Regions from separate parts of the Enterobacter sp. PL_is379 genome, predicted to be linked through region 2. Evidence: riboswitches for the same ligand, from Rfam matches in the RefSeq annotation. Region 2 holds a riboswitch; each other region holds the start of a gene.

The links. A riboswitch is a leader RNA that binds a small molecule or an ion and turns the genes downstream of it on or off. The one in region 2 is predicted to bind thiamine pyrophosphate.
Region 1: linked by a shared signal. The riboswitch ahead of thiM (hydroxyethylthiazole kinase) and the one ahead of thiC (phosphomethylpyrimidine synthase ThiC) in region 2 are both predicted to bind thiamine pyrophosphate.
Region 3: linked by a shared signal. The riboswitch ahead of thiB (thiamine ABC transporter substrate binding subunit) and the one ahead of thiC (phosphomethylpyrimidine synthase ThiC) in region 2 are both predicted to bind thiamine pyrophosphate.

What each region holds. Positions count from the first base shown of each region.
Region 1 covers NZ_JBVPGT010000023.1:92,189-102,931, reverse strand. The annotation lists gene AC0TOY_RS05260 (oligosaccharide MFS transporter) at 1-488, shown strand, start outside; gene AC0TOY_RS05255 (glycoside hydrolase family 32 protein) at 504-1,937, shown strand; gene AC0TOY_RS05250 (hypothetical protein) at 2,022-2,483, opposite strand; gene AC0TOY_RS05245 (YadA C-terminal domain-containing protein) at 2,709-2,888, opposite strand; gene AC0TOY_RS05240 (hypothetical protein) at 3,072-3,662, opposite strand; TPP riboswitch at 4,276-4,372, shown strand; gene thiM (hydroxyethylthiazole kinase) at 4,408-5,178, shown strand; gene thiD (bifunctional hydroxymethylpyrimidine kinase/phosphomethylpyrimidine kinase) at 5,175-5,975, shown strand; gene AC0TOY_RS05225 (GntR family transcriptional regulator) at 6,018-6,764, shown strand; gene AC0TOY_RS05220 (PfkB family carbohydrate kinase) at 6,738-7,691, opposite strand; gene AC0TOY_RS05215 (ADP-ribosylglycohydrolase family protein) at 7,688-8,692, opposite strand; gene AC0TOY_RS05210 (nucleoside permease) at 8,689-9,966, opposite strand; gene fbaB (class I fructose-bisphosphate aldolase) at 10,217-10,743, shown strand, end outside.
Region 2 covers NZ_JBVPGT010000014.1:343-11,085, reverse strand. The annotation lists gene thiE (thiamine phosphate synthase) at 1-625, opposite strand, end outside; gene thiC (phosphomethylpyrimidine synthase ThiC) at 625-2,520, opposite strand; TPP riboswitch at 2,600-2,711, opposite strand; gene AC0TOY_RS00400 (Rsd/AlgQ family anti-sigma factor) at 2,766-3,263, opposite strand; gene nudC (NAD(+) diphosphatase) at 3,359-4,132, shown strand; gene hemE (uroporphyrinogen decarboxylase) at 4,171-5,235, shown strand; gene nfi (deoxyribonuclease V) at 5,245-5,916, shown strand; gene AC0TOY_RS00380 (YjaG family protein) at 5,958-6,548, shown strand; gene hupA (nucleoid-associated protein HU-alpha) at 6,735-7,007, shown strand; gene AC0TOY_RS00370 (DUF1481 domain-containing protein) at 7,019-7,711, shown strand; gene purD (phosphoribosylamine--glycine ligase) at 7,758-9,050, opposite strand; gene purH (bifunctional phosphoribosylaminoimidazolecarboxamide formyltransferase/IMP cyclohydrolase) at 9,066-10,655, opposite strand.
Region 3 covers NZ_JBVPGT010000032.1:367,577-378,319, forward strand. The annotation lists gene AC0TOY_RS20595 (DedA family protein) at 110-877, shown strand; gene thiQ (thiamine ABC transporter ATP-binding protein ThiQ) at 910-1,611, opposite strand; gene thiP (thiamine/thiamine pyrophosphate ABC transporter permease ThiP) at 1,595-3,205, opposite strand; gene thiB (thiamine ABC transporter substrate binding subunit) at 3,181-4,164, opposite strand; TPP riboswitch at 4,196-4,296, opposite strand; gene sgrR (HTH-type transcriptional regulator SgrR) at 4,333-5,988, opposite strand; gene sgrT (glucose uptake inhibitor SgrT) at 6,077-6,229, shown strand; gene AC0TOY_RS20625 (sugar efflux transporter) at 6,350-7,528, shown strand; gene AC0TOY_RS20630 (cytochrome b/b6 domain-containing protein) at 7,577-8,158, opposite strand; gene AC0TOY_RS20635 (cation diffusion facilitator family transporter) at 8,265-9,155, opposite strand; gene leuD (3-isopropylmalate dehydratase small subunit) at 9,319-9,924, opposite strand; gene leuC (3-isopropylmalate dehydratase large subunit) at 9,935-10,743, opposite strand, start outside.

The sequences.
Region 1 (10,743 bases), on a different contig from region 2:
AAGGGAACGCCATGTACGGCTATCTCAACTCCTTCCAGGTTTTCCTGGAGGCGGCGGGCATGTTTTGCGCCCCGTGGCTGGTGAATCGCCTCGGTGCGAAAAACGGCCTGATTTTCGCCGGAATGGTGATGGCGATGCGTATGGTGGCATCGGGTCTGGTTGAGGGGCCGGTATTGATCTCCATTACCAAGCTATTGCACGCGGTTGAACTGCCCGTTTTGCTGGTCTCCATCTTTAAATACAACAGCCTGCATTTTGATAAGCGGCTCTCTTCCACCCTCTATCTGGTGGGCTTTGCCTGTACAAGCTCGGTGATTGCCTCGGTACTGTCGCCGCTGGCCGGCTACAGCTATGAGAAATACGGCTTTGCCCAGTCCTATCTCATCATGGGGTTGTTAGTTTTCAGCACCACGTTTATCTCCATCTTCCTGTTGCGCTCGGGTAAGTCCTCTTCTGACCCGCTCATGCCGCAACCTTCCACTATCTGATTAAAGAGTAGAGAAATGACGTATTCCATTACAAAAGCAGAACAGGAACTGCAGTCCGGACGCGAAGGGCTTAACCTGCGCTGGTATCCGCGTTACCACCTCGCCGCGCGTGCCGGCTGGATGAACGATCCGAATGGCCTGGTCTGGTTTGGCGGCTGGTATCACGCCTTTTATCAGCATCATCCGTATTCGACCCAGTGGGGGCCGATGCACTGGGGCCATGCGCGCAGCAAAGATTTAGTTCACTGGGAACACCTCCCGGTTGCGCTGGCACCGGAAGGACCAGACGACAAGGACGGCTGTTTTTCTGGCTCAGCGGTGGTGGATGGCGACACGCTGGCGCTGATCTACACCGGCCACAAATTCCACGGCGATCCCGGCGATGAGGCTAATCTCTACCAGGTTCAGTGCCTGGCAACCAGCCGTGACGGCATCCACTTTGTGCGGCACGGGACCGTCATTGACACACCGCCTGGACTGCATCACTTCCGCGATCCGAAAGTATGGCGTGAAGGGGAGTGGTGGTACATGGTCGTTGGCGCGCGAGAGGGTGATACGGGCCAGGTGCGTGCGTACCGGTCTGCCGATCTGCGAGAGTGGCAGGACAGGGGCGTGCTCGCGGTGGCTGAAAAAGAGATGGGTTATATGTGGGAATGTCCGGACTTTTTCACCCTTAATGGTAAACGCGTGCTGATGTTCTCTCCTCAGGGGCTGGCGGCGGACGGATTCAAAAACCGTAATCTTTTCCAGAGCGGGTATCTGGTAGGTGAATGGCAGCCCGGCCAGCCCTTTGTGCGTGAAGGTGAATTTGTAGAGATGGATTACGGGCATGATTTCTATGCGCCGCAAAGCTTCCTGACGCCCGATGGCCGCCGCATTGTTATCGGCTGGCTGGACATGTGGGAATCACCTCTGCCGGAACAGGAGGATGGCTGGGCAGGCATGCTCTCCTTACCTCGCGAGCTGACGCTGAGTGCGGATAATCATCTGCAAATGCGGCCGGCCAGAGAAGTTGAAACCCTGCGCGGGGCGTGGTTCCCCTGGCCGATAACTACGCTTAATAACCAGCAGATGACGCTGGTGGAATACTGCGATGCGATGGAGGTCACTCTGCAATGGGATTGCGCGAACAGCAGCGCGGAGCAATACGGCATTCGTCTCGGCGACGGGCTACGCATCTATGTTGATGTCCAGATGCAGCGCCTGGTGCTGGAGCGTCACTATCCGCAGTATGGCTTGTGCGGTACCCGAAGCGTCGCGCTTAACCTGAACGACATGCTGAACCTGCGCCTGTTCTTTGACTGCTCTTCCGTTGAAGTGTTTGTTAACGAGGGTGAGGCGTGCCTCAGCTGCCGTATTTATCCTGATGCAGACGGCCGCGAGCTGGCGTTGTTTGCCTGGGCGGGGGGAGCGTCGCTTATCCATGGCGGGGCCTGGCAGTTAGAGTAAATTTATATTTAGGCACGAGCTAAAATAAAGCCCCATACAAATGGGGCTACGTAAATCTTATCAGGTGGTAGGGTTGTGCTAAGATCACATTTTTGATAATTGTGCGTTTACAACTCTCTCTTTTTCGACAACCAGCTGCATAATATAGCCACCCTTGTGCCATGAACCCTTATTTGGCTTCCAGCCTTTCGAAAGCAGATATTCAGCAGCATCAGAGATTGGCTTATTCATAATGCGATCCGCTTCACCTGAAAACTGTTTAAAATCGCCGCTTGCTTTGGCAGGCTTGCTCTCACAACGACCCGCAGCATCCTTAACCTGAGTGCAGCCTTCAGGAAGATGCTTATGTGCTGATTGTGCAAGTTGAGCAGCATTCTCCAAAGCCTGTTTTTCAGCAGCAGCGTTAATGGCTGTAGTGCGGTTTTGCTCTGCTATATAACAAGCATCTTTACTAACTCCCTTGCTTTGACAATCCGCCATCCGTTGAGCAGGTGAGGAACACGCAGCAAGAGATAATACAGCCGCTATCATCATTAACTTTTTCATTATTGCCTCAGTAATTACAATTATAAATATAAGTGCCTAACATCAATCCAATCCATATCCCTAATAAAATAAAAGTGAGATATAGAACAGCGGAAATAAAAATGTACTTTGTCATTTTCTTTGCGAGCAGCATTGTATAGAGTTATAGCCAGCTAATTAAAACTCATGTGCGAGTTTTTTTAGCTTACTGGCGGTTCGCTGGCATTTTATTTTAATTCTGTAACATCACCATCCGTAAGATGCGGACGCCGCAACAATTTCATCACCGTTGGATGTACCTGATGTAGAGAGGGTAGCGGCTACATTCTCAGCGAACTTATGACGGTAGCCGATTGCATAACCTTGCGCATCTTTGAAGTTGGCAGCGCCGACGGCAACCGCGTTATCTGTATCAACGTAATGCAAACCAGCAAGAGAAGCAGCGCCAGCGATACCAGCACGATATTCCTTGCGATCCTCATTCTGCTGATTCTCCAGAGAAGAGAACTTAGCGTTATTTTGATTCTCTAACGACGTAATACGTGATTCATGATTCGCTAATTGTGCGCTGTGATTCTGAATCGTCGCTTCTTGTGTTTGCTGGCGTGACTAGACGTTAGCAACAGCAGCTTTATTCGCTGCGGCTACCGTTTGTGCATCTACAGCTAAAGATTGCGCATAAGCGCCCGTATTAAATGCCTGAGTCGCTTTGTCAGAGGCGTCCTGGAGGGCGTGATCTTGTCTATCCTGATCGGCTTTGAAAATGCTTTTATCGACCTTACTTGCAAGCGCTTGTGTATTAGCATCTGCTTTGTTGTTCGCATTGGTGGCGGTGATTTCAGCATGATCAGCAGCGGCTTTAGCCGATGTCGCTATAGTATTAGCAGTAGTAGCTTTTGCATCAGCAGCAAGAGCATTAGTGTTAGCAGTTTGAGCATCAGTTTTAGCACTACCAGCAAGGTTATCAGCGGCGCTAATTGCATTCCATTGATCAGTATTTTCAGTTTTTAAACCTGTGATATCGTTTTGATTCGTAATAACCTTGTTGGCCATTAAATCCAGATCATAACCGGCACCTTGTGTACCAATAATCGTAATGTTGTCTTGATCAGAAGTAACATTAAATGCAGCAGCATTATCTGTATTAGCAAACACAACACCAAATACAACAGCGATAGTTGATTTATTTAAAAATCTCATTTGAAAGCTCTCATCATCAATGCAAAAAATAAAGTTAGGGCGCTATCCTGGCGGGAAGATACAACGTCTTGTTATATCTGAATTAATTCACGATTTACGTTGAAAATTTTGGTTTGATAACTTATTTCGTAACGTGTAGTAACTATCTATGAATGTGTAATTTTGATTATTGATCTGGATCATAAACAGCAGGAATAGCTAAACGAGTCGATTAAGAAGGGTTGGGATAGATAATTATATATTACAACGAGTTAGATATTTGTAATGAATGGAGGAGAAATGAGAAATAAAATATCTATACATTAAATATGTTTAAGTGTTTGGGTGAGAAATCATTAAAAATACAGATAACAGTTTATGTAAATTTATATATTATTGCCGATTATTTATTATCGAATATCCATTCTGCTTCGAATGAAAATGAAATGAGGTCATTTTTGTTCCGGGATATACCAGGAAAAAATATTTATGTTGAAGAGACTAGCGAAAAAGTGTTTAGGGAGATTCATCACGCGATCGCTGCCTTGATAAATCGAAACCTCTTGCGCCTGGCCTGTGGCCCCGGTTACACTAAATTACGACATAGATTTTCAATAAATCATTGTTTTAAAAGTACTTTGACTCGGGGTGCCCTTCTTTGTGAAGGCTGAGAAATACCCGTATTACCTGATCTGGATAATGCCAGCGTAGGGAAGTCAGATGCCTTCCCGGTCATCGCTTCTTCACGCAAGGCAGGAGCGAACCCATGCAGCCTGACCTGCTCGATTTACACGTTTTACACCACTTCCGAACCCGTTCTCCACTGACCCATTGTATGACCAACGATGTTGTACAGACCTTTACGGCCAACGTTTTGCTGGCGCTTGGCGCATCACCGGCGATGGTGATCGAGGCCGAAGAGGCCGAGCAGTTTGCCGCGATAGCCGATGCGCTGCTGGTTAACGTTGGCACGCTGACCGCGCCGCGCGCCCAGTCGATGCGTCGGGCAATAGAAAGCGCGGTGGCGGCAGGCAAACCCTGGACGCTGGACCCGGTTGCCGTTGGCGCGCTCGCGTTCCGTACCCGTTTTTGCCATCAAATTCTTGCCCTGAAACCGGCGGCCATTCGCGGCAATGCCTCAGAAATCCTTGCTCTTGCCGGAATGAGCGCAGGCGGGCGCGGCGTCGATACGACCGATACCGCCGCCAGCGCGGTGCCCGCTGCTCAGGCGCTGGCCCGCCAGACCAATGCCGTTGTGGTCGTCACCGGTGAGGTGGATTACATCACTGACGGACAACGCACCCGAACGGTAACCGGTGGTGACCCGCTTATGACGCGCGTGGTGGGCACCGGGTGCGCTCTCTCCGCCGTCGTCGCGGCGAGCTGCTCGCTGCCGGGCGACCGTCTGGATAATATCGCTGCTGCCTGCGGATGGATGAAGCGGGCTGGAACGGTGGCCGTTGCGCAGTCGCGTGGCCCGGGCAGTTTTGCCAGCGCGTTCCTCGACGCGCTCTACACGCTGGAGGAGCAAGCATGAAGCGGATTAATGCCCTGACCATTGCCGGCACCGATCCCAGCGGCGGCGCGGGCATCCAGGCTGACCTGAAAACCTTCTCGGCCCTTGGCGCGTACGGCTGCTCGGTCATTACCGCGCTGGTGGCGCAAAACACGCGCGGTGTACAGTCGGTCTACCGTATTGAGCCGGATTTTGTTGCCGCACAGTTGGATTCGGTATTCAGCGACGTGCGCATTGATACCACTAAAATCGGCATGCTGGCCGAGACGGACATTGTTGAAGCGGTGGCCGAGCGGCTTAAGCGTTATGCGGTGCAAAACGTGGTGCTGGATACCGTCATGCTGGCAAAAAGCGGCGACCCGCTGCTCTCTGCCTCTGCCGTGGAAACCCTGCGTAAAAAGCTGCTGCCGCAGGTGGCGCTTATCACCCCCAATCTGCCGGAAGCCGCCGCGCTGTTAGGCACATCGCACGCGCAAACGGAACGTGAGATGAAAGCGCAGGGGAACGCGCTGCTGGCAATGGGCTGCGGTGCGGTGCTGATGAAGGGCGGGCATCTGGATGACGCGGAAAGCCCGGACTGGCTTTTCACCCGCGACGGCGAAGTGCGCTTTACCGCGCCGCGCGTGCAGACCAAAAATACCCACGGCACGGGCTGTACGCTTTCGGCCGCGCTGGCGGCGCTGCGTCCACGGCATGACGGCTGGGCCGATACGGTGCGCGAAGCGAAAACCTGGCTCTCGGCGGCGCTGGCGAAAGCCGATACTCTGGAAGTGGGTCACGGTATTGGGCCGGTTCATCATTTTCATGCATGGTGGTAACCCAGTATACTTGCAGGAAACACCACGCCTGAGAAAACAGAGATGGAACAAGCGCATACCCGGTTAATCGCTCAACTGAATGAACGGATCGCCGCGCCCGATAACACGCCGCTGTACCTGAAATTTGCCGAAACGGTAAAAAACGCGGTGCGCAGCGGCATGCTGGAGCACGGGAATATTTTGCCCGGCGAGCGCGATCTGAGCCAGTTAACCGGGGTGTCGCGCATTACCGTGCGAAAAGCGATGCAGGCGCTGGAGGAAGAGGGCGTGGTGACGCGTTCCCGTGGCTATGGCACGCAAATCAACAACATCTTTGAATATTCGCTTAAAGAGGCGCGCGGCTTTTCCCAGCAGGTGGTGCTTCGCGGTCAAAAGCCCAATACGTTATGGGTCAATAAGCGGGTGGTGAAGTGCCCTGAAGAGGTGGCGGACCACCTGTCGATCTCCCCGGACAGCGAGGTCTTTTTGCTCAAGCGCATTCGCTATGTGGATGACGATGCGGTGTCCATTGAAGAGTCCTGGGTCCCGGTCGGGTTAATTCCCGACCCGGATGCGATTGGCATTTCGCTCTACGACTACTTCCGCAGCCAGAATATCTTCCCGCAGCGCACCCGCTCAAGGGTGAGCGCCCGCATGCCGGACAGCGAGTTTCAGGCGCACATTAAGATGGACGAAAAAATACCGGTGCTGGTGATCAAGCAGGTCGCGCTTGACCAGCAGCACCGGCCGATTGAGTACAGCATCAGCTACTGTCGCAGCGATCTATACGTCTTTGTGTGCGAGGAGTAATTCGTCGCGAGTCGGGGCGCAATCTCCGCCTCGGTGGCTGACTACCCAGGACGCCACGGCATTCCCCAGCAGAACGGCGTCTGCCAGTGACCATCCCGCCGCCAGCCCGGCAAGCGTGCCGCCCGCGTGGCTGTCGCCAGCGCCAATGGTGTCCACAACCGTCGCCGGGAACGCCGGAACAACGCCCGAGGTCTTACCGTCATACCACGCGGCGCCGTCTTTATCATGCCGCACAATCAGCGCGGCACCGAAACGCAGCGGCCACTCCGCACCCAGATCTTCAGCCGTGACACCCAGTCGCTCGGCTGCGATCTCCGCTTCCTGACGATTAAGCGACACAATCGGCCTGCAGGCCATAATTCGCGTCATCAGCGCGTCAGGAATATCCGCGATGCGGGGACCGAAATCGATAAAGGCCGTCACGTCCGGCAACCTCTCCAGCCAGCCTGTCAGCAGCTCGCCGCTGGGCGATGCCAACTGATAGCCGGACAAATAGACCAGGCTGTTCGACGGGATATTAAGCACATCAAGCCAGCGCTGCTGCCACTGGTTCTCCACGCCGCTAAAGGACATAAAGGTGCGCTCGCCGTCTGGCTCCACCAGCGCGAGGCACCAGCCGTTATCGCCGTTTTCGGCCTCAATGGCGCTGTGCAGATCCTGCTTCGCCATGGCGTTGCGAATGATGTCCGCCCACACGCCGTGGCCGACGGGCAGGGCGTTTTGCGCCGTAATGCCGAGCCGTTTCAGGGCGATGGCAATGTTCAGCGCGCAGCCGCCGATATTCACCCCCTGCTGTTTGAGCTCGATATCGCACCCGCGCCAGGGCAGGGCGTAGGCGTCGGCGATGACGTCAATCACCGCTGCGCCCAGCACCGTCACCGGGCGCGTGGCGTGCAGATTGTCGAGACGTTGGGCAAATGCATTCATACGCCCTCCCTTTGCTCCCTGAAGTGCAGCAGTTTCTCGCAATAGTGGCCGAAATCGAGCCGGTTGACGGCGTCGAGTTCGGCTTTGAGCGCCGGGTCAATCGCCTGCACGCCGTGGAGCGCGCCGCAGATGGCTGTCGCCATTGCGCCAATGGTGTCGGTATCGCCGCCCAGATTGGCGCATAAAATGGCGCAGCGGTTCGGGTCGGTTCCCGCCAGTTCGACCATCGCAATGGCTGCCGGAACGGACTCAATGGTGCTGGTTCCGGCCCCCACGAGCTGGTACACCTGCTCGCTGGCAGACTCAATCCCGTTGGCTTCCCGCACGGTCTTAAGGGCCAGCTCAATACGCGCCGCCAGCGACGCGCTGAAGGTGGTGGTTTTCGCCTCCTGCGCATAGCGGGCAATACCCGGCAGGGCATCGACGATGTTCTGCCAGCTTTCGCCGTCGACGGCGCGCGAAATAGCCCAGGCAATCACCACCGCGCCGGCAATGGCGAGATCGGATTTATGGGTCGGGCTGGAGGCCTGCGCCACCTGCTCAACAAAGTGTTCCAGACGCGTGGCCGGAAGCAGGCAGCCCAGCGGGGAGGCGCGCATCGCCGCCCCGTTGGTCACGCCGTTGTTTTCCAGTTCGCTGACCGGCTTCCCGTCGCGAATCGCGTTAAGCGCAATTTTGGAGGTCGGGCCGAGCACGTTCTTATTGAACGCGTCGAAGTCGAGCGCCCATTTCAGGATATGCTTGCCGATAACGTCCGGGTTAATCTCCCCGTCGCACTCGACGATCGCGTCCGCCAGGCACAGCGCCATTGAGGTATCGTCGGTGAACTCTGCCTGTTTGAAATAGCAGGCCGCATTATTCTCTGCCGGGCCGGGTAAAAAGCGGTCGATCCAGCCAAAGTGGGCCTTGACGCGCTTTCTCGGCCACAGCTCCGACGGCATGCCCATCGCATCCCCTAACGCCTGCCCGTAAAGGGCCCCGAGAACACGTTCTTGTTTCATTTAACTTCCCCTTGTGTCAGCGCGGCATCGCCATCAACCACCTCAATTGCGGTGATCTCTTTATCCGATTCGCGGAAAAACAGCATAAACAGCACGGCAATCACGGCAATCATGATTGCACCAAACGCCCACATTCCGGCCCAGTTGAAGGTCGGCCCATTCACCGGCTCTTTGTATGCGAACATTTTTTCCATCATCACGCCGCCCAGGCGATAACCCAGCAGGCTACCAAAGCCCTGGCAGCACAGCGTAATCAGGCCCTGCGCGGCGGTGCGCATGTGCACCGGCGCTTTTTTATCCACGTAGATATACGCGGTAACGTAGTAGAAGTCGTAGCTCACGCCGTGCAGCAGAATGCCGAGGAACAGCAGGGCGTAGGTAAAGTACTGTTCTGCACCGCCGTAAACGAAGAATCCGTAGCGGATAGCGGCCGTGATCAGACCCAGCAGTAAGACCTTCTTAATACCAAAGCGTTTGGTAAAGAACGGCAGCGCCAGCATAAAGAAGATTTCGGAGAACTGGCCGAGCGTCATCCAGCCGGTGGCGTTTTTCATCCCCACTTCGGTGAGATAGCCGTTAGCGAAGATGTAGTAGAAGGCCAGCGGCATGGCGAACAGGAACGAGCAGAAGAAGAACACCAGGAAGTTTTTGTCGCGCAGCAGGATCAGCGCGTCCAGCCCCAGCATCACCTTGAAGTCCAGCTTGCCGGTGCTCTTCGGCGGGGTGTTCGGCAGGAACAGGGCAAACACGCCGAGCAGGGCTGAGCTGGCTGCGGTCATCAGCAGCGGAATATTGGTATCGGAAATATCGCTATAGCCCAGCATCTGCGGCAGGAATCCGCACGCCAGCCCGGAGGCGATCCAGCCGATGGTGCCCATCACGCGGATACGCGGGAAATCGGCCTCGACGTCATCCACGTTGGCGAAGGCAATGCTGTTGGTCAGCGCGATGGTCGGCATATAGGTCAGGGAGTAAACCAGCAGCAGCGGGAAGAAGGTGCTGAACTGGGTTTGCTGTGCGGCGAAGTACATCAGAATGGCGCCGGCGAACATCAGTACCGCCAGCACTTTCTGTGCGGCGAAGAAGCGGTCCGTCAGCGAGCCGACCAGAATCGGTGAGAGGATAGCGGCAATAGCGGTACAGGCGTAAGACCAGCCAATTTCCCCGGCGGTAAAACCGCTTTTGCTCAGCCACAGCCACAGCGGCACAAACCACGCGCCCCAGATAAACCATTCAACAAACATCATGAATGACAGTTGGACTTTCGTTTTCATTTTTTAATCCTGCATGTCAGAGAGGGTACGCCTTTAACATACCATTTAATAATACCTTTTAAATACCTTTGCGGCGATTGTTTGATCAATGTAACAGTTTTGTTGTACACGAATCGAGCCAGCAGATTGTGCTGAAAAAAAATGCAAAGGGTGGAAAATCTGTTAAGTCGGTACCAGGCTTAGTCTGCCCATAAAAGATGGGACTGGATAAACACACACCGACACGACGTCGGACTTACGGGAGTATCACATGACTGATATTGCGCAGTTGCTTGGCAAAGACGCCGACAGCCTTTTACAGCATCGTTGTATGACCATTCCAGCCGACCAGCTGTATCTGCCTGGTCATGACTACGTTGATCGCGTGATGATCGATAACAACCGTCCGCCTGCGGTCCTGCGAAATATGCAGACGCTCTACAACACCGGACGGCTCGGCGGCACCGGGTATCTCTCCATTCTGCCGGTAGACCAGGGCGTTGAGCACTCGGCGGGCGCCTCTTTCGCGGCGAATCCGCTCTACTTCGATCCGAAGAACATTGTTGAGCTGGCGATTGAAGCGGGCTGTAACTGTGTAGCCTCCACCTACGGCGTGCTGGCTTCGGTTTCGCGTCGCTATGCCCACCGCATTCCGTTCCTTGTGAAGCTCAACCACAACGAAACTCTGAGCTACCCTACCGAATATGACCAGACCCTCTACGCCAGCGTCGAGCAGGCGTTCAATATGGGGGCGGTGGCGGTAGGGGCGACCATCTATTTCGGTTCTGAGCAGTCTCG
Region 2 (10,743 bases):
CAGCTCCTGCCAGCTGTAACAGCTGTTCGGTGGCGGACTGCCAGTCTGCAGCCTGGGTGATGGCGCTGACGACGGCGATGCTGCCGACGCCGGTCTCCAGCACCGCCGGGGCGCGTTCAAGGCTGATTCCGCCGATGGCGACGGTGGGGTAATCGGCAAGGCGTTTAACGTGACTCGCCAGCTGCGTCAGACCCTGCGGTGCGGAGGGCATCTGCTTGGTTTGCGTCGGGAAGACGTGGCCCAGCGCGATGTATGAGGGACGGGCCGCCAGGGCCACGTCGATCTCCATGTCATCGTGCGTTGACACGCCAAGACGCAGCCCGGCTTCACGGATAGCGCTCAGATCCGTTGTTTCGAGGTCTTCCTGACCCAGATGCACGCCGTACGCCTGGTGCTTAACGGCCAGTCGCCAGTAATCGTTGATAAACAGGCGGGCGTTATACCGACGCCCCAGCGCGATGGCGGCAACCACATCGGCTTCCACCTCGTCATCGCGCTTATCCTTGATGCGCAGCTGGAGGGTGCGAACGCCTGCCTCCAGCAGTCGCTCTATCCACGCCACGCTGTCCACCACCGGATAGAGCCCTAAACGGTAGGGGACGGGTGGGAAATCGGGCTGGTACATTACGCCTCCTCTTTTTTGAGGTAGATTTCGCCGCCTTTGGCGCGGAAGGTTTCAGACATGTCCGCCATGCCCACTTCAATGGTTTGCGCTGCGGCGTAGTCACGCACTTCCTGGCTGATTTTCATCGAGCAGAATTTTGGCCCGCACATAGAGCAGAAGTGCGCGACTTTGCCTGATTCCTGCGGCAGGGTCTCGTCGTGATAGGCGCGGGCGGTGAACGGATCCAGCGCCAGGTTGAACTGGTCTTCCCAGCGGAATTCAAAGCGCGCCTTCGACATGGCGTTATCGCGGATTTGCGCCCCCGGGTGGCCTTTGGCCAGATCCGCCGCGTGGGCGGCAATTTTGTAGGTAATCAGCCCCTGCTTCACGTCCTCTTTGTTTGGCAGGCCGAGGTGCTCTTTCGGCGTCACGTAGCAGAGCATGGCGCAGCCGAACCAGCCGATCATCGCCGCGCCAATGCCTGAGGTGAAGTGGTCATAGCCCGGCGCAATATCGGTGGTCAACGGTCCCAGGGTATAGAACGGGGCCTCATGGCAGTGCTCCAGCTCTTCGGTCATGTTGCGGCGGATCATCTGCATCGGCACGTGTCCCGGGCCTTCAATCATTACCTGCACGTCATACTCCCAGGCGATTTTAGTCAGCTCGCCCAGCGTGTGCAGCTCGGCAAACTGCGCTTCGTCGTTGGCGTCGCGGATGGAGCCCGGACGCAGGCCGTCGCCCAGCGACAGGGAGACGTCATAGGCGGCGCAGATTTCGCAGATCTCGCGGAAGTGTTCGTAGAGGAAGTTTTCCTGGTGATGGGACAGGCACCACTTCGCCATGATGGAACCGCCGCGCGAGACGATACCGGTCAGACGCTTCGCCGTCATCGGCACGTAGCGCAGCAGCACGCCCGCGTGAATGGTGAAGTAGTCCACGCCCTGCTCGGCCTGCTCCAGCAGCGTGTCGCGGAACGCTTCCCAGGTGAGGTCTTCGGCAATGCCGTTGACCTTCTCCAGCGCCTGATAAATCGGGACGGTGCCAATCGGTACCGGGCTGTTACGCAGGATCCATTCGCGGGTTTCGTGAATATAGCGGCCGGTGGAGAGATCCATTACCGTGTCCGCGCCCCAGCGCGTGGACCAGACCAGCTTTTCCACCTCTTCTTCGATGGAGGAGGTCACGGCCGAGTTACCGATGTTCGCGTTGACCTTCACCAGGAAGTTGCGGCCGATAATCATCGGCTCGGACTCCGGGTGGTTGATGTTGGCGGGGATAATCGCGCGCCCGGCGGCCACTTCGTCACGCACAAACTCCGGCGTGATGTTCTCCGGCAGGCGAGCGCCAAAGCCTTCACCCGGATGCTGATAACGCAGCACTTCGCTACGGATGCGCTCACGACCCATGTTTTCGCGGATGGCGATGAATTCCATTTCCGGCGTGACGATGCCCTGGCGCGCGTAGTGCAGCTGGGTCACGCATTTGCCCGCTTTAGCGCGTTTTGGCGTCAGCAGGCCGGTAAAGCGCAGCTCGTCCAGACCGTCGTCGGCCAGGCGCTCTTTGGTGTACGCAGAGCTGCGTACGCTGAGTTCTTCGCAGTCGTTACGCGCCTCAATCCACGGCTGGCGCAGCTTTGCCAGACCCTGCTGAACGTTGATGGCAACATCAGGGTCGCCGTACGGACCGGAGGTGTCATACACCGGCACGGCTTCGTTGTCTTCGTACTGCGGATTCTCTTTGCTGCCGCCGATAAGCGTCGGGCTGAGCTGGATTTCGCGCATCGGGACGCGGATATCGGCCTGCGAGCCGGAAATGTAGATGCGTTTCGAGTTCGGGAAAGCGGTGCCTTCCAGGGTGTCGATGAAGTGTTGGGCCTGTGCGCGCTGTTCGCGGCGGGTCAGTTTTGCAGTAGACATAGCTCATTCCAAAAGTGAAGGACATGGCTTGTCAGACGACGGATGAAGCAAGAGAGGATCGCCCGGGGAGCGATACAACAGCAGTGTGACTCTTGTTCCCTTCGCAGGTATTAGCCTGATCAGGTTCCGCGGATCCCGAATTAACGGTCTCAGCCCGCGCTTTCAGGCGCTGGGCACTCCGACAAGAAAAATCCCCCTCGTGAGAGGGGCGAATGGTTGTAAATTACTCGTTAACGGTGAAGAACTCAAGCAGGGCGCGCGACGTTCTCTTCGTTACTGATGTTCAAATCATTGTCCAGCACGAGGGCGATCAGCTTATCTTCCAGCGTGAATCGCTCTTCCAGCGCTTCACCGAGGTCGGATAGCGCCCGCTGAAACTCAAGATAGTTATCGTGATCGATGGCGTTCTCGAGCGCGGAATCATAGTAATCCATGATCTGCTGGGTGTTGGCTTCCAGCAGCGGATAGAGCTTGCTGGCTGCTAAATACGGTGTTGTCCCTTCCATTTCGCGGATAATGCGTTCATAAATATTGAAATGGCCGTCGGACAGATAGTCGACCAGGCCCTGACAAAAATCATCCAGCGCTTTTTCATTCAGTCGCATAAACGATTCTTTGCCAGGCTTAATGCCGACCAGATTGTAATAAGCCACGAGTAGATGCTTGCGCACATGTAGCCAGCGATCCACCAGTTTGTTACTTCCTCTAACGCGCTCAGTCAGGCTTTCCAGCTGGTTTAACATGGTCGACTCCGCAAAATGTTGGATTGAATCTGCTTATCCAGAATGTAACCACAATGCTAACAACATGTCAGTGAAGCGAAGGTAGTGCAATAGATATGGATCGTATTATTGAAAAATCAGATCTTGGTTGGTGGATCGTCAGTCACGAACAAAAATTATGGCTTACTGCCGGGGAAATCCCCTATGGCGCAGCTGAGGCGTTCGATCTTGTTGGCCAGCCAGCGCTACAGATCGGCGAGTGGCAGGGTGAGCCCGTGTGGTTGATCCAACAGTCCCGCCGCCAGGATATGGGATCTGTGCGCCAGGTGCTGGATCTGGATGTCGGGCTGTTCCAGCTGGCGGGGCGCGGCGTGCAGCTGGCCGAGTTTTACCGCTCGCATAAATACTGTGGCTACTGCGGCCATACCATGCGTCCGAGCAAAACCGAATGGGCGATGCTCTGCAACCACTGCCGCGAACGCTACTATCCGCAGATTGCGCCGTGCATTATCGTCGCTATCCGCCGGGAGGATTCCATCCTGCTGGCGCAGCATACCCGTCATCGCAACGGCGTTCATACCGTGCTGGCCGGCTTCGTCGAAGTGGGCGAAACGCTGGAGCAGGCGGTGGCGCGCGAGGTGATGGAGGAGAGCGGGATCAAAGTGAAGAACCTGCGCTACGTCACCTCCCAGCCGTGGCCGTTCCCGCAGTCGCTGATGACGGCCTTTATGGCCGAATATGACAGCGGCGAGATCGTTATCGATCAGAAAGAGCTGCTGGATGCGAACTGGTATCGCTACGACGATTTACCGCTGTTACCTCCGCCGGGCACCGTGGCGCGTCGGCTGATAGAAGATACCGTGGCGATATGTCGGGCCGAGTATGAGTAGTGTTACACTGAGGCCATGACGCTTAAGGAACTGCAAAAATGACCGAACTGAAGAACGATCGTTATCTGCGTGCGCTGCTGCGCCAGCCCGTTGATGTCACCCCGGTGTGGATGATGCGCCAGGCGGGACGCTATCTGCCAGAGTACAAAGCCACGCGCGCGCAGGCGGGCGATTTTATGTCGCTGTGCAAAAACGCCGAGCTGGCCTGTGAAGTGACGCTCCAGCCGCTGCGCCGCTTCCCGCTGGATGCTGCGATCCTCTTCTCGGATATTCTGACCATTCCGGATGCCATGGGCCTTGGCCTGTACTTCGAAACCGGTGAAGGCCCGCGTTTCACCTCTCCGATCAAAAGCAAAGCCGACGTGGACAAGCTGCCGATCCCCGATCCGGAAGGCGAGCTGGGCTACGTGATGAACGCCGTACGCACCATTCGCCGCGAGCTGAAAGGCGAAGTGCCGCTGATTGGCTTCTCCGGCAGCCCGTGGACGCTGGCAACCTATATGGTGGAAGGAGGCAGCAGCAAAGCCTTCACCCTGATTAAAAAGATGATGTACGCCGAGCCGCTGGCCCTGCATGCGCTGCTCGACAAGCTGGCGAAGAGCGTCACCCTCTATCTGAACGCGCAGATTAAGGCGGGTGCGCAGTCGGTGATGATTTTCGATACCTGGGGTGGTGTGCTGACCGGACGCGATTATCAACAGTTCTCCCTGTATTACATGCACAAAATCGTCGACGGCCTGCTGCGTGAAAACGAAGGTCGCCGCGTGCCGGTGACGCTGTTCACTAAAGGTGGCGGTCAGTGGCTGGAAGCGATGGCGGCCACCGGCTGCGACGCGCTGGGTCTCGACTGGACCACCGATATTGCCGATGCGCGCCGCCGCGTGGGCGACAAAGTGGCGCTGCAGGGCAATATGGACCCGTCCATGCTCTATGCGCCGCCAGCCCGCATTGAAGAAGAAGTGTCGACTATACTGTCTGGTTTCGGCCAGGGGGAAGGTCACGTCTTTAACCTCGGCCACGGTATTCATCAGGATGTACCGCCAGAGCACGCAGGCGTATTTGTGGAGGCGGTGCATCGGCTTTCTGCCCAGTATCACAAGTAAGGAGTCGTTATGGATCTCGCGTCGCTACGCGCTCAGCAAATCGAACTGGCCTCATCGGTGATCCGCGAGGATCGTCTGGATAAGGATCCTCCGCAGTACATTGGCGGAGCAGACGTCGGGTTCGAGCAGGGTGGGGAAGTGACGCGAGCGGCGATGGTGGTACTGAAATACCCTTCGCTTGAGCTGGTGGAGTACAAGGTCGCGCGTATCGCGACCACCATGCCGTATATCCCGGGCTTTCTCTCCTTCCGCGAATATCCCGCGCTGCTGGCAGCGTGGGAGCAGCTCTCGCAAAAACCTGACCTGCTGTTTGTCGATGGGCATGGGATCTCACACCCGCGCCGTTTAGGCGTTGCCAGCCACTTTGGGCTGCTGGTGGATGTGCCGACCATTGGCGTTGCCAAGAAACGCCTGTGCGGCGCGTTTGAGCCACTCTCCGCCGAGCCGGGCGCGCTTGCGCCGCTTATCCATAAAGGCGAGCAGCTGGCATGGGTCTGGTGCAGCAAGGCTCGCTGTAATCCGCTGTTCATCGCCACCGGCCATCGGGTGAGCATGGACAGCGCTCTGGCGTGGGTACAGCGCTGCATGAACGGCTACCGCTTACCGGAGCCGACGCGCTGGGCTGACGCGGTGGCCTCTTCGCGTCCGGCTTTTGTTCGTTGGCAGGAAATTCAGCGGTGATTCAGGTAAACTGCGCCTAATTTTCGATTCGAGAGATCATCATGCTACAAAACCCGATTCACCTGCGCCTTGAAAAGCTGGAAAGCTGGCAGCACGTCACCTTTATGGCTTGCCTGTGCGAGCGCATGTATCCCAACTATGCCGCGTTCTGTAAGCAGACGGGCTTTGGTGATGGCCATATCTACCGCCGCATTCTGGATCTGATCTGGGAAACGCTGACGGTGAAAGACGCGAAGGTGAATTTCGACTCTCAGCTCGAAAAGCTCGAAGAGGCGATTCCGGTGGCGGATGATTTTGACCTGTACGGCGTCTACCCGGCAATTGATGCCTGCGTGGCGTTAAGCGAACTGCTTCACTCCCGTCTGAGCGGTGAGACGCTGGAGCACGCTATTGAAGTCAGTAAGGCCTCTATCACTACCGTGGCGATGCTGGAAATGACCCAGGAAGGTCGCGAAATGACCGATGAAGAGCTGCGTGCAAACCCGGCCGTGGAGCAAGAATGGGACATTCAGTGGGAAATTTTCCGCCTGCTGGCAGAGTGTGAAGAACGCGATATTGAACTGATAAAAGGGCTGCGTGCGGACTTACGTGAGGCCGGTGAGAGTAATATTGGTATAATTTTTAACCAATGAGATAAGAAAACTTGAGATAACGCCCGTTTTGTCGCTCCTCGACTCTTCCCTTTCGCCCCTTGTCTGGTCTACATTTGGGGGGCGAAAAAAAGTGGCTATCGGTGCGTGTATGCAGGAGAGTGCTTTTTTGGCATTTTCGTCGCACTCGATGCTTAGCAAGCGATAAACACATTGAAAGGATAACTTATGAACAAGACTCAACTGATTGATGTAATTGCGGACAAGGCTGATCTGTCTAAAGTGCAGGCTAAAGCTGCTCTGGAATCTACCCTGGCTGCTATTACTGAGTCTCTGAAAGAAGGCGATGCTGTACAACTGGTTGGTTTCGGTACCTTCAAAGTGAACCACCGCGCTGAGCGTACTGGCCGCAACCCGCAGACCGGTAAAGAAATCAAAATCGCCGCAGCGAACGTGCCGGCATTTGTTTCTGGTAAAGCACTGAAAGACGCAGTTAAGTAAGACGCGTGGCAGTGAACAGTTTTAGCGAAGGGGCGGCAACGCCCCTTTTGTCTTTCTGGCGCGGAACGCTCGCGCTGGCAGGCATGCTGCTGCTGTCCGCCTGCAGCCACGACACCTCCCTGCCGCCGTTTACCGCCAGCGGCTACGCGGACAACCAGGGTGCAGTCAGGATTTGGCGCAAAGATTCCGGCGGCGAAGTGCATCTGCTTTCTGCCTTTAGCCCGTGGCATAACGGCAATACGTCGACGGCGGAATATCGCTGGCAGGGAGATGACCTGTCGCTGATTGAACTGAACGTCTACAGCAAGACCCCCGAACACGTGAAAGTGCGTTTTGACGACCATGGCGAGCTGAGCTTTATGCAGCGCGAAGTCAGTGGTCAAAAACAGCAGCTTTCCAGCGATCAAATCGCCCTCTACCGTTATCGTGCCGAACAAATTCGCCAGACCAGCGATGCGCTTCGTCTGGGGCGCGTTGTGCTGCGCCAGGGGCGCTGGCATAACGACGGAACGGTAACCACCTGCGAAGGGCAAACGGTCAAGCCTGAGCTTGAATCCTGGGCGACCGAACACATTCAACGCCGTCAGCGTCATTCATCAATGGAAGTGAGTGTGGCGTGGCTGGAAGCGCCGGAAGGCTCTCAGCTGCTGCTGGTGGCGAACGAAGACTTCTGTACCTGGCAGCCGACGGAGAAGAGTTTCTGAGGTAAATCCCCTCTCCCTTGAGGGAGAGGGTGAGGGCGAGGAGGAATTACTCCCCCTGCTCGCGCGCAATCGCGCGATAGCCGATATCCTGACGGCTAAAGCTACCGTTCCAGTGAATATCCGCCATCAGCGCATAGGCGCGCTTCTGCGCTTCTGCCACGGTATGGCCCAGCGCGGTTGCACACAGCACGCGTCCGCCGTTGGTCAGAACGCGATCGTCTTCAGCCAGCTTCGTACCGGCATGGAACACCTTCGCACCGTCAATCTCTTCCAGAGGCAGACCGTGGATCTCATCCCCGGTGTTGTAATTACCCGGATAACCACCCGCAGCAATCACCACACCCAGAGACGCGCGCTCGTCCCACTCTGACGTTTTCTCGTCCAGCTTGCCTTCGCAGGCTGCCAGACACAGATCCACCAGATCGGATTTCATGCGCAGCATGATGGGCTGAGTTTCCGGATCGCCAAAGCGGCAGTTGAATTCGATAACCTTAGGGTTACCCTGCTTGTCGATCATCAGGCCCGCGTAGAGGAAACCGGTGTAGGTGTTACCTTCCGCCGCCATCCCTTTCACGGTTGGCCAGATGACGCGATCCATGGTGCGTTGATGAACTTCGTCAGTCACTACAGGGGCAGGGGAGTAGGCGCCCATTCCGCCGGTATTCGGGCCGGTATCGGCATTGCCCACACGCTTGTGGTCCTGGCTGGTGGCCATCGGCAGAACGTGCTCGCCGTCGACCATCACGATAAAGCTGGCTTCTTCACCGTCGAGGAACTCTTCAATCACGATGCGGTGGCCCGCATCGCCAAAGGCGTTACCTGCCAGCATGTCCTGAACAGCGGCTTCGGCTTCTTCGAGCGTCATCGCGACGATCACGCCTTTACCGGCGGCCAGACCGTCGGCCTTGATAACAATCGGCGCGCCCTTCTCACGTAAGTAGGCCAGAGCAGGCTCCACTTCAGTGAAATTCTGATATTCCGCCGTCGGGATATTATGACGCGCGAGGAAATCTTTGGTGAAGGCTTTGGAGCCTTCCAGCTGCGCGGCCCCTTGTGTTGGCCCGAAGATTGTCAGGCCCGCCGCGCGGAACGCGTCAACGACGCCAATCACCAGCGGCGCTTCCGGGCCGACAATGGTCAGGTCGATTTTCTCGCTCTGGGCAAAACTCAGCAGCGCCGGAATGTCAGTCACGCCGATAGCCACGTTCTGCAGCGCGGGTTCCAGTGCGGTACCGGCGTTGCCCGGTGCCACGAAGACCGTTTTCACCAGCGGAGACTGCGCCGCTTTCCACGCCAGCGCGTGCTCGCGTCCGCCGTTACCAATTACTAATACTTTCATTTTCAGCTCCGGGAATTAATGGCGGAAGTGGCGCATGTCGGTGAAGATCATCGCAATGCCGTGTTCGTCGGCGGCGGCAATCACTTCGTCGTCGCGGATTGAGCCGCCAGGCTGGATCACACAGGTGATGCCGACAGCAGCTGCCGCATCGATACCGTCACGGAACGGGAAGAACGCGTCAGAAGCCATGGCGGAGCCTTTCACTTCCAGACCTTCATCGCCTGCTTTAATGCCCGCGATTTTCGCGGAGTAGACGCGGCTCATCTGGCCAGCACCTATTCCGATGGTCATGTTCTCTTTCGCGTAGACGATGGCGTTGGATTTGACGAACTTCGCCACTTTCCAGCAGAACAGCGCGTCACGCAGTTCCTGTTCGGTCGGCTGACGTTTGGTCACCACGCGCAGGTCGGCTTCTGTCACCATACCCAGATCGCGATCCTGAACCAGCAGGCCGCCGTTGACGCGTTTGAAGTCCAGGCCCGGCACGCGTTCTGCCCACTGGCCGCAAACCAGTACGCGCACGTTCTGTTTTGCCGCGGTAATTTTGAGCGCCTCTTCGGATGCGGATGGCGCGATGATCACTTCAACGAACTGGCGGGAGATGATGGCCTGAGCCGTTTCAGCATCCAGCTCGCGGTTGAAGGCGATAATGCCGCCGAACGCAGAGGTCGGGTCGGTTTTGTAGGCGCGATCGTAGGCATCCAGAATAGAGGTGCTCACGGCAACGCCGCATGGGTTCGCGTGCTTGACGATAACGCAGGCCGGCTCGCTGAACTCTTTTACGCATTCCAGCGCGGCGTCGGTGTCGGCAATGTTGTTATAGGAGAGGGCTTTGCCCTGAACCTGCTGAGCGGTCGCAACAGAGGCTTCTTTTACCTCTTCTTCTATATAGAAGGCTGCTTGCTGGTGGCTGTTCTCACCGTAACGCATATCCTGCTTCTTAATGAAGTTCAGGTTCAGGGTGCGCGGGAAGCGGCCGGAAGGATCTTTGCTTTCACCGTGGTAAGCCGGTACCAGGCTACCGAAGTAGTTGGCGATCATGCTGTCGTACGCGGCGGTGTGTTCGAAGGCTTTGATGGCGAGGTCGAAACGCGTTTCCAGGGTCAGCGACCCTTCGTTGGCATCCATCTCATTAATAATGGTTTCGTAATCGCTGCTCTTTACGACGATGGCCACATCTTTATGGTTCTTGGCCGCGGAGCGCACCATGGTCGGGCCGCCGATATCAATATTCTCTACGGCATCTTCCAGAGAGCAGCCTTCGCGGGCAACGGTCTGGGCAAACGGGTAGAGGTTAACAACCACCATGTCGATTGGTGCGATGTCATGCTGTTCCATAATGGCGTCGTCCTGACCGCGACGGCCAAGAATACCGCCATGTACTTTTGGATGCAGGGTTTTGACGCGTCCATCCATCATTTCCGGGAAACCGGTGTAATCGGACACTTCGGTTACCGGCAGACCTTTATCTGCTAACAGGCGAGCGGTACCGCCTGTGGAAAGCAGCTCCACACCGCGTGCGGAAAGTGCCTGAGCGAATTCGACGATACCGGCTTTATCAGAAACACTGAGCAGAGCGCGGCGGACTGGACGACGTTGTTGCATGGTAAATCCCCTGGATTTCACGATTACAGAGAGCGTTAGATGAATTTTCCTGTGAAAAACTCATCTAACACACCTGACGAGGCATCCT
Region 3 (10,743 bases), on a different contig from region 2:
AAACAGGTGAATGCGGGAAGCAACCTGTAAACTATTCAGACAATTGTTGCCTTGACGCGGTGCGGGGCGCTAAGCAGAATCGCTGATTCGTTTTCTGACCGGAATAGTTATGCAGGCATTGCTGGAACATTTTATTACCCAGTCCGTTATGTACTCACTCATCGCCGTGGCGCTGGTGGCGTTTCTGGAGTCGCTGGCGCTGGTTGGGCTGATCCTGCCCGGCACCGTGATGATGGCGGGGCTTGGCGCGCTGATCGGCAGCGGCGAGGTCAATTTCTGGCAGGCGTGGCTGGCCGGGATTATCGGCTGCCTGCTGGGTGACTGGATCTCCTTCTGGCTGGGCTGGCGCTTTAAGAAGCCGCTGCACCGCTGGTCGTTTATGAAAAAGAACAAAGCCTTGCTGGATAAGACCGAGCATGCGCTGCACCAGCACAGTATGTTTACCATCCTCGTCGGCCGCTTCGTTGGGCCAACGCGTCCGCTGGTGCCGATGGTGGCGGGGATGCTGGATCTGCCCGTCGCGAAATTCGTGGTGCCGAACATTATCGGCTGCGTCTTCTGGCCGCCGTTCTACTTCCTGCCGGGGATCCTCGCAGGTGCTGCCATTGATATTCCTGACGGTATGCAAAGCGGTGAGTTTAAGTGGCTGCTGCTGGGCACGGCTGTGCTACTGTGGCTGGCGGCATGGCTCTGCTGGCGGCTGTGGCGCAGCGGGAAAGCGAATATCGATCGCCTGACGCGCTACCTCCCGCGTACTCGCCTGCTCTGGCTTGCCCCACTGACGCTGGGCGTGGCGGCGGTGGCGCTGGTGGCGCTGATTCGTCACCCGCTGATGCCGGTGTACGGTGAGATTTTATTGAAAGTGGTCAGTCGTTAAGGACTATTTCCCTCTCCATGTGGGAGAGGGCATCAGACCGCGCGAATGCCCAACAGTGAAGACGCCCCCGCTTGACCACTGAGCAGCTCTTCCGTCTTCCCATCCCACGCAATTCGCCCTTCAGCAACGACCACCGATCGCGGCGCAATCCGTGCGGCATCCTCAATACTGTGCGAAACCATCAGCATCGTCAGCTGCTGGCGCTGACAGACCTCCTGCACCAGGGCCAGCATCTCCTGACGCAGCGCGGGATCGAGCGCCGAGAACGGCTCATCCAGCAGCAGTATCGGCTGTTCGCGCACCAGACAACGTGCCAGCGCCACGCGCTGACGCTGGCCGCCGGAGAGCTCGCCCGGCAGCCTGTCGATAAACCCGGTGATCCCCATCTGTGCGGCAATGATCTCCAGCTTATCGCGCTGGTCATCGTTCAGCCTGAGTCCCGGGTGCATTCCCAGCGCGATGTTTTGCCGCACCGTCAGGTGGGTAAAAAGGTTGTTTTCCTGAAACAGCATTGAGACAGGACGTTTTGCGGGCGGCGTGTGGGTATGATCCCGGTTATCTATGACGATCGAGCCACTTGCCGGCTGCAGAAAACCTGCAACGAGATTAAGCAGCGTGCTTTTTCCTGCGCCGCTTGGGCCAAGCACGGCGATCATCTCTCCCTGGCGCACGGAGAGCGTGAAGCGCATCGGCAGATGCTGGTAAAGCCAGGTTACATCAGTCAGTTTTAACATCACGCCCCGGAAGTTTCTCGATAACGGTAAATAAGGCAAAGCACAGCAGCAGCAGTAACAGCGCGGTGACCGCGCCGTCCTGACTGCGGTAAGAGCCGATTTGCTGATAGAGCCAGTAGGGCAGCGTGCGGAAATCGTCATTGCCGAACAGCGCCACGACCCCAAAGTCTCCAATAGAGAGCACGCAGGCAAACGCCAGCGCCTGTGCCAGCGGACGTTTTAGCGCGCGCAGTTCGACCACCTTCAGCCGCTGCCAGCCCTGCATGCCCAGCGACTGGCACAGCAAACCGTAGCGGCTGTTGACGTCGCGCATCGGGTTTTCCAGCACCTTGAGCGCATAAGGGATGGCCATTAAGGCGTTGGTAAAGATCACGATGCCGTCGGCGCTTTCCGGCAGGCCGATGGTGCTGTTGAACAGCAAAAAGAAGCCTGTCGCCAGCACGATCCCCGGCATCGCCAGAATCAGCATGCCCGTCAGCTCCAGCATTTGTCCGGCTTTTTGCGCCTGGCGGGCGTAAAGCTCACGGCTGCTCCACAGCAGCATCATGGTCAGGATGACGCACAGTAATCCGGCAGCCAGCGCGATACGCAGCGAGGTCCAGGTGGCTTGCCAGAGGACGGGCTGTTGCAGGACAGACAGGAGATTGAGGTTCAGTCCGTCAACGATAACGGCCAGCAGCGGCGGCAACAGAAGCAGGAGTGCCAGCCCGATCAGGACAAAATCGCTGACGCGGCTGTGCAGGCTGTCCTGCGGATCGCGCCAGCCGGTTATTTGATGACTGCCAGCGGGAATGGCTTTACTCAGCCGCTGGCTCAACAGTACCAGGGCAAGGCAGCACGACATCTGGACTATCGCCAGCAGCGCAGCGCGACCGGGATCGTAGTCGTAACTCAGCGCCTGGTAAATCGCCAGCTCAATGGTGGTGGCCTGCGGCCCACCGCCGAGCGACAGCACGGTGGCAAAGCTGGCAAAGCAGAGCATGAAGATTAATGCCGCCACGGGCGGGATCTGGCGGCGCAGCCACGGCCATTCGACAAAGCGGAAGAACGACACGCCGCGCATGCCGAGCTGGGCGGCAACCTGGCGCTGCTCGCCGGGAATGTTCTCCAGAGCCTGCAAAAAGAGACGCGTTGCCATCGGCATATTGAAAAAGACGTGTGCCAGCAGGATGCCCTGCAGCCCGTAAGGCGAGAATGACCATTCCAGACCAAGCTGGCCGAACAGCGATGCCAGCCAGCCCTGGCGACCGTAAACGCTCAAAATGCCGAATACCGCCACCAGCACGGGCAGGATCAGCGTCATGGCGCACAGGCGCAGCAGGGCCTGCCTGCCGGGGAAACGCCGCCGATACAGGGCGCGCGCCAGAAAAATGGCCGGGATCACCGACAGCAGGGCAGAAAGCGACGCCTGCCAGAAGGAGAACCGAATAACGTGCCAGAGGTAGCTGTCGTGCCAGAGGGCGAGCAGATCGCTCTCTGGCGCGTTGAACCACAGAGCAAGAAAAGCCCCCAGGCTGACCACCACCATCACTATGGCGGCGAGCAGCCCGGGAAGTAGCCAGCCGGGAATTAGCGGCTGACGGCGCGTTGCCATTCACTTACCCATGCGGCACGCTGCGCGGCGACCTGCTGCGGCGTAAACTCCAGCGAGGTTGTTGGTTTGGTCAGCTGCTCAAAACCTGCTGGCAGCGCAACGCCAGTGACCGGATACATCCAGTTGCCTGGGGGAATGGCATTCTGGAACGCCGGTGAAACCATGAACTTCAGGAACTTCTCGGCCAGCTCCGGCTGTTTGCTGGCGGCGGTACGCGCGGCCACTTCCACCTGCAGATAGTGCCCTTCAGCGAAATTCGCCGCAGCGTAGTTGTCTTTCTTCTCGGCGATAATGTGGTAGGCCGGAGAGGTGGTGTAGCTCAGCACCAGGTCGCTTTCGCCTTTCAGGAACAGACCATAGGCTTCGCTCCAGCCCTTGGTCACGGTGACGGTTTTGGCGGCCAGCTTCTGCCACGCTTCCGGCGCCTTATCCCCGTAAACCTTTTGCATCCACAGCAGCAGACCGAGGCCCGGCGTGCTGGTCCGCGGATCTTCATAAATCACGCGCCATCTCTGGTCACTTTCCACCAGCTCTTTCAGACTCTTCGGCGGGTTTTTCAGCTTATTTTTGTCATAAACAAAAGCAAAGTAGCCGTAATCGAACGGCACAAAGGTGTCGTTCTTCCAGCCGCCAGGCACATTAACGGCATCTGCCGCGACGCCGCTTTTGGCAAACAGTTTGGTCTGCGAGGCGGCGTCCAGCAGGTTGTTATCCAGCCCGAGCACCACGTCAGCCTTGCTGTTTTTCCCTTCCATACGCAGGCGGTTGAGCAGCGACACGCCATCTTCCAGCGCGACGAACTTCAGCTCGCAGTTGCAGTCGGCTTCAAAGGCTTTTTTGACTACCGGGCCAGGGCCCCAGTCGGCAGAGAAGGAGTCATAGGTGTAGACCGTCAGGACGGGCTTCGCAAAAGCAGGCAGCGCAAAAAGCGCCAGCAGGGGGAGAACTTTTTTTAACACTTTGCACCTCAAAGTTGAGTGGCAAAGGATTTTGAGCGACAGCCTCAAATCCCTTCGCCGGCGTTATCCGGATCAGGTTCGACGGGTATTATCTCAGCGCACATCAGTGATGCAGCACCCCGTTGAGAACGGCGCTATTGTAATGATTTGGTGAATATTACGAAAGCGTTATGGCTCCGGCGGCGCAAACCAGGCGGATTTAAAATCAAACCAGCCCAGGGTATTCATCCGCAGGCCGCGCATGCTGCGCTGGCCCTGGATCATCAGCCAGTGGTGGATCAGCGGCACAATCGCCTGTTCGGCAAGTAACGCCTGGCACCACGCGGCTAAATTCATCTCGCCCGCGCGCCACAGGGCGGCGTCCTGCTGCCAGTCCCGGTCGATGCAGTGCTGGATCAGCGGGACTTCATACAGGTGCGAGAAGAGCGAGAAATCGAGCGGCAGGGTGAAGTTGGCGCTGTTAAGCCAGATATCACTGGTGATATCCCCCTGGTGCCATTCGTCATAGTCAACTTCCTTGACCTCCAGCGTTACTCCTTCGGCCGCCAGCAGTCGGGTCATGATTCTGGCGATAAAACGATGCTCCACGTGCTCGCGGTAGTAGGTCAGGGTGATAGACTCCAGCCCTGCAGGCTTGTCGCAGTGCGACGGGCGGGCGTGGTGCCAGCGAGGAAGCAGGCCGTAGGCCGGGAACCAGTATGTCTGGTACTGCGCTTCCGCATGGTAGATCAGATTGGCAGGGGACAACACGTGGCTGATCCACTTGCGGACGGCCTGGTTTGCCCCGCGGTGGGTGCGGCGGTCAAAGAGGAGATAGTAGCATCCCTCCTCCAGGCGACTCTCCACGGCTTTTTCTCCCGTGGTGGGGCCTTCAAGCGTCAGCCCGCAGCTCAGGTCTTCATTGAGATCCGGCAATACCCACACGTTGACTTCGTCGATCAGCGCCCGATAGCCAAAGTAGTCATCGAACGCGCGGATTTTCAGCTGGTTGCTGTTATTGCGGGACACGGAGTAGGGCCCGGTGCCAATCGGCAGGCTGGCAAAATTGTTCATCGATTCCCACTCGCCGGGCAAAATCATCGACGGCACGTAGCCCAGCAGCCAGGGAAGCCACTTATCCTGCTGCGACAGCTCGATATCCAGCGTCCAGGCCGTGGGGGAGTGGATACGCGAAATATGCGAGTAGAGCGGCAGCCTTCGGACGCGTTCCAGAGAGGCGATGACGTCGTGCATCTCCAGCTCGCGACCATGGTGAAAGTGAATGCCGGGGCGTAAAAAGAAGCGCCAGTGAAGCGGAGAAAGTTGCTGCCAGTGGTGCGCGATATCCGCTTCCAGTTCCCCGTTTTCCTCATTTATCCGCGTCAGACCGCTGAAGATTTGCCGGGCCATATGGGTTTCTGAGCGGCGTAACGCCGTGCCGGGCAGCAGATTTTTCATTGGACGATAGTAGAGCACCCGCAGGATGTGCCGACCCTGACGAAAACTGCGTCCGAGATGGGAAACCAGCATCTGGCGCACGGCGGCTTTGTCGCCCACCAGCTGAACCAGCTGATCGATGCGGTCCTGCTCGAGCAGGTCTTCCGCGCGCTGCTGCTGCAACGCCAGCCCGGTATAGAGAAAGGTCAACCGCGAACGTTTGCCGCGTCCCGCCTCAGCTTCCCAGCTTAACCAACCCTGCTGCTGCATGGTGTTGAGCAGCGTACGCATATGACGGCGGGAACAGCTAAGCAGGTCAGCCAGCTCGTTGAGCGTGGTCTCCTGCGATTGCCCCTCGCAGCACTGCCAGAGGCGGATAAACTGTTGTTGCAGACGACCGGAAGGCATAAAAGGGGAACTCCTGACAAAAAACCAGCAATTTATTTATCCCTATATTAGGCCAATAATTCTCCTCGATGAAGTGAGGAGGTAAATTATGAAGAGGTCTACCGCACGTCAGTTTTATCAGCAGTACTTTTCAGCGACAAAAGGATCGTCCTGGCTGGCCCGCCAGTATGCAGAGCAACGGCTGAAAACGTTAGAAGAATTGATGCAGTGGGACGTTACAACACCGACCTCTTCCCGCTAACTCGCCTCGATCATGTGTGACTGAGTATTGGTGCTTATCACCCGCCAGCAAAATGTTTTTGCTGGCTTTTTTCGTTTATTCTTTCACCCGATTTTGATTCGCTTTCACAAGGACTTGCGCATGCTGTGGTTGATGACGATGGGGCGACGCCTGAACGGCGTGTATGCCGCTTTTATGCTGGTGGCCTTTATGATGGGCGTGGCGGGGGCGCTGCAGGCGCCGACGCTGAGCCTGTTTCTCAGCCGCGAGGTGGGGGCACAGCCGTTTTGGGTCGGCCTGTTTTATACCGTTAACGCCATTGCCGGGATCCTGGTCAGCCTCGCGCTGGCGAAACGATCGGACAGCCAGGGCGATCGCCGCAGGCTGATCCTCTTTTGCTGCGCCATGGCGGTGGGCAACGCGCTGCTCTTCGCCTTTAACCGTCATTATCTGACGCTCATTACCTGCGGCGTGCTGCTGGCGTCACTGGCGAACACCGCCATGCCGCAGCTGTTCGCGCTGGCCCGTGAATATGCGGATAACTCGGCGCGGGAAGTGGTGATGTTCAGCTCGGTGATGCGTGCCCAGCTCTCGCTGGCGTGGGTCATTGGTCCGCCGCTGGCCTTCATGCTGGCGTTGAACTACGGCTTTACCACCATGTTCTCCATCGCCGCCGGGATTTTTGTCATCAGCCTGGCATTGATTGCCTTCGCGCTGCCGTCCGTGGCGCGCGTTGAACAGGCAACGGATAAACCTGTCACCGAGGTGAGCGGCTGGCAGGATAAAAACGTTCGCATGCTGTTTATTGCCTCCACGCTGATGTGGACCTGCAACACGATGTACATTATCGATATGCCGCTGTGGATCAGCAGCGATCTGGGTTTACCGGACAAACTCGCGGGGATCTTAATGGGAACCGCTGCCGGGCTGGAGATTCCGGCGATGATTCTGGCGGGTTACTACGTTAAGCGCTTTGGAAAGCGTCGGATGATGATCGTTGCCGTGGCGGCCGGGGTGCTGTTCTACGCGGGGCTGATCCTTTTCCATTCGCGTGAAGCGTTGCTGGCGCTGCAGCTGTTTAACGCCGTGTTTATCGGGATTGTTGCCGGGATCGGCATGCTCTGGTTTCAGGATCTCATGCCTGGTCGTGCCGGTTCGGCGACCACGCTTTTTACCAACAGTATTTCAACCGGGGTGATTCTGGCAGGCGTGATTCAGGGGGCGCTGGCGCAAAGCTATGGGCATGCGTCTGTCTACTGGATGATTGCGGCGCTTTCTGTCGTAACGCTTCTGCTGACCTGCCGCGTAAAAGACGTGTGATCGGATGAATGAAACGGAGCCCGGGAACGCCGGGCTCTGCGAACCGTTTTATTCTGAACACTGATACTTACGCTGCGCGCGTAGCGTCAGGTACATATGAACGAGGCCCATGAAACCGTGTGCCCAGAAATATGTCTCAACAAAGACCGTCAGAAATTTATGCAAATTTAAGGCGGATTCTGTGACGGACGAAACGGGTCCGAGCGTGGCGTTCAGCACGAACCAGGCCGCGCCGCAGAGTGCAACGCCCAGCAGCGCCAGCACGCCCAAACCTTGTACCGTTGCCGCCATACCGCCGGCATGCGCCTCAGGAAGCTGGCGCTGCGTGAGGGTGCGAATATCGTCAACGATTCCGCGAAAACCCAGCGCCAGCCAGGCGAAGTAATATTTAAATCCGCGCTGGGTTAACATCCATGCCATCATGGCAATGCCACAAAAAATTAAACCAAACCCGGAAATAATATGCATCCAGGTGACAATTCCGTTCAGCCCGGAGTCGTGGAGGGCTTCACTTTCGGTGAAATTAGAATTGATGATCTGAACCAGCACCAGAACGGCCACAAGAATGTGCAGTACGCGAAGAAAGGGTGTTTCTTTATGGGGAAGCGTATTGCATAGCGTTGGGTTCATCGCTTTTTACCTCAATAATGAGAGAGCTGATGCGATGCAGTGTGACGCAGATTAATTAACGAAACCTTAACGGTGGGTTGCGTCACACTGTATTTATGCGTTCCGATTAGCGAGCAGGATCAATATGCGTCATCACGTTCAGCACATTGAATTTTTGCATCACGTTGTTTCTGGCATTGACGGCAATCTGATGCCCTTCTTTTACGCTTAATTCGCCGTTAACTTCCAGATGGACATCAACAAGGGCTAAATCGCCCATCTTGCGGGTTTTTAAATCATGGAGTCCGATGACACCCTCGGTGGAGAGAAGACAGGTTTTGATATCATGCTCCAGCTCGGGTTCAAGCGAACGGTCCATCAGGTCGTGCAGGGCATCGGCAGAGAATTTGTAACCCATATGGGCGATAAATATCCCAACAATCAGGGCCGCAATCAGGTCCATCGCGTGAAAACCCACTAAATTCCCGGCAATACCGATGGCGACAACCACTGACGAGGCTGCGTCAGAGCGGGCATGCCAGGCATTGGCTATCAGCAGCGAGGACTGAATACGTTTTCCCGCGGCATACATGTATCTGAACAGGCTTTCCTTCACCACCAGCGCCAGTATCGCCACCCACAGAGCGGCCCCTTTCACCAGCTGATGCGTCTCGGGGTGAAGCAGTTTATTCCCTGCGGACCAGAGCATCCCGACTCCCACAAGCAGCAGAATAGCGCCAATAATGAGCTTTGCTCCGTTTTCGAAACGCAGATGACCGTAATGATGATCGATATCAGAGGCTTTCTGACTCTTTTTATTTGCAATCAGAACGACAAAGTCAGAGGATAAATCGGAAAGAGAATGAATCCCATCAGCAATTAATCCCTGTGATCCGGAGAATATTCCTGCAACTATCTGAAAGCCGGTGAGTAAACTATTTGTTATCACGCTCACTATTGTGCATTTTTGTATTTCATGAGAACGGAGATGAGACTCATTGCTATTTTTCTTTTCCATGATAAGTTCCGCTACCAGCTGATTGAGCGATTATTCTGCTCAGGGAACATTAAATTGACATTAAATATAACGTTATTATTGGCTGGGTTTGCGAAGTATTTACAGATGGAAGATGGGCATTGGGATAAAACACGGCCTGCAGAGTACACTGCAGGCCGGAGGATTATTTCATAAATGCGGGTTGTTTTTGTTCGTAAGTGGCAATCGCCGCTTCGTGCTGGAGAGTTAAACCAATGCTATCCAGACCGTTCAGCATGCAGTGGCGGCGGAAGGCATCAATGCTGAAGCTGTAGGTCTTATCCCCGGCTTTCACCACTTCGGCTTCCAGATCCACTTCAAACGAAATGCCCGGATTCGCCTTAACCAGCGCGAACAATTCATCGACCTGTTCATCGCTCAGCGTCACCGGCAGAAGCTGGTTGTTGAAGCTGTTGCCGTAGAAGATATCCGCGAAGCTTGGGGCAATGACCACCTTAAAGCCATAGTCGGTGAGCGCCCACGGCGCGTGTTCACGGGATGAGCCGCAGCCAAAGTTTTCCCGCGCCAGCAAAATGGAGGCACCTTTGTATTCCGGGAAGTTCAACACGAATTCCGGATTAGGCACTTCGCCCTTATCGTCGAGGAAACGCCAGTCGTTAAACAGGTGTGCGCCGAAACCGGTACGCGTCACCTTCTGCAAAAACTGCTTAGGAATAATGGCGTCAGTATCGACGTTCGCGGCGTCCAGGGGGACAACCCGGCCTGTATGTTGGGTAAATTTCTCTGCCATGATTGTCTCCTTATTTCAGGCTGCGAATGTCGGCGAAATGGCCGGTGACTGCCGCAGCGGCGGCCATTGCCGGGCTGACCAGATGGGTGCGCCCACCGCGGCCCTGACGGCCTTCAAAATTACGGTTGCTGGTGGAGGCACAGCGCTCACCCGGATTCAGGCGATCGTTGTTCATGGCCAGACACATCGAACAGCCTGGCAGGCGCCACTCGAAGCCCGCTTCGATAAAGATCTTATCCAGACCTTCGGCTTCCGCCTGGGCCTTCACCGGACCGGAGCCAGGAACCACCAGCGCCTGCACGCCTGGTGCCACTTTACGGCCTTTGGCAATTTCGGCGGCGGCACGCAAATCTTCGATACGGGAGTTGGTGCAGGAGCCGATAAACACTTTATCAATGGCGACATCGGTCAACGGCACGCCGGGCTTCAGCCCCATATAGGCCAGCGCTTTTTCCGCACTGGCGCGCTCGACCGGATCGGCGAAGGAGGCCGGGTCAGGGATGCTGTCGTTGACGGAAATCACCTGACCCGGGTTGGTGCCCCAGGTCACCTGAGGCGCAATCTCTTCTGCCTGCAGCGTGACAACGGTATCAAACGTTGCCCCATCGTCGGTTGTCAGGGTTTTCCAGTAGGCTACCGCGTCGTCAAAATCCTTACCTTTCGGCGCGTGCAGACGGCCCTTCACATAGTTGAAGGTGGTTTCGTCCGGCGCGACCAGCCCGGCTTTTGCGCCCATCTCAATGGCCATGTTGCACAGGGTCATGCGACCTTCCATACTCAGTGCCTGAATAGCGTCGCCGCAGAACTCAACGACGTGGC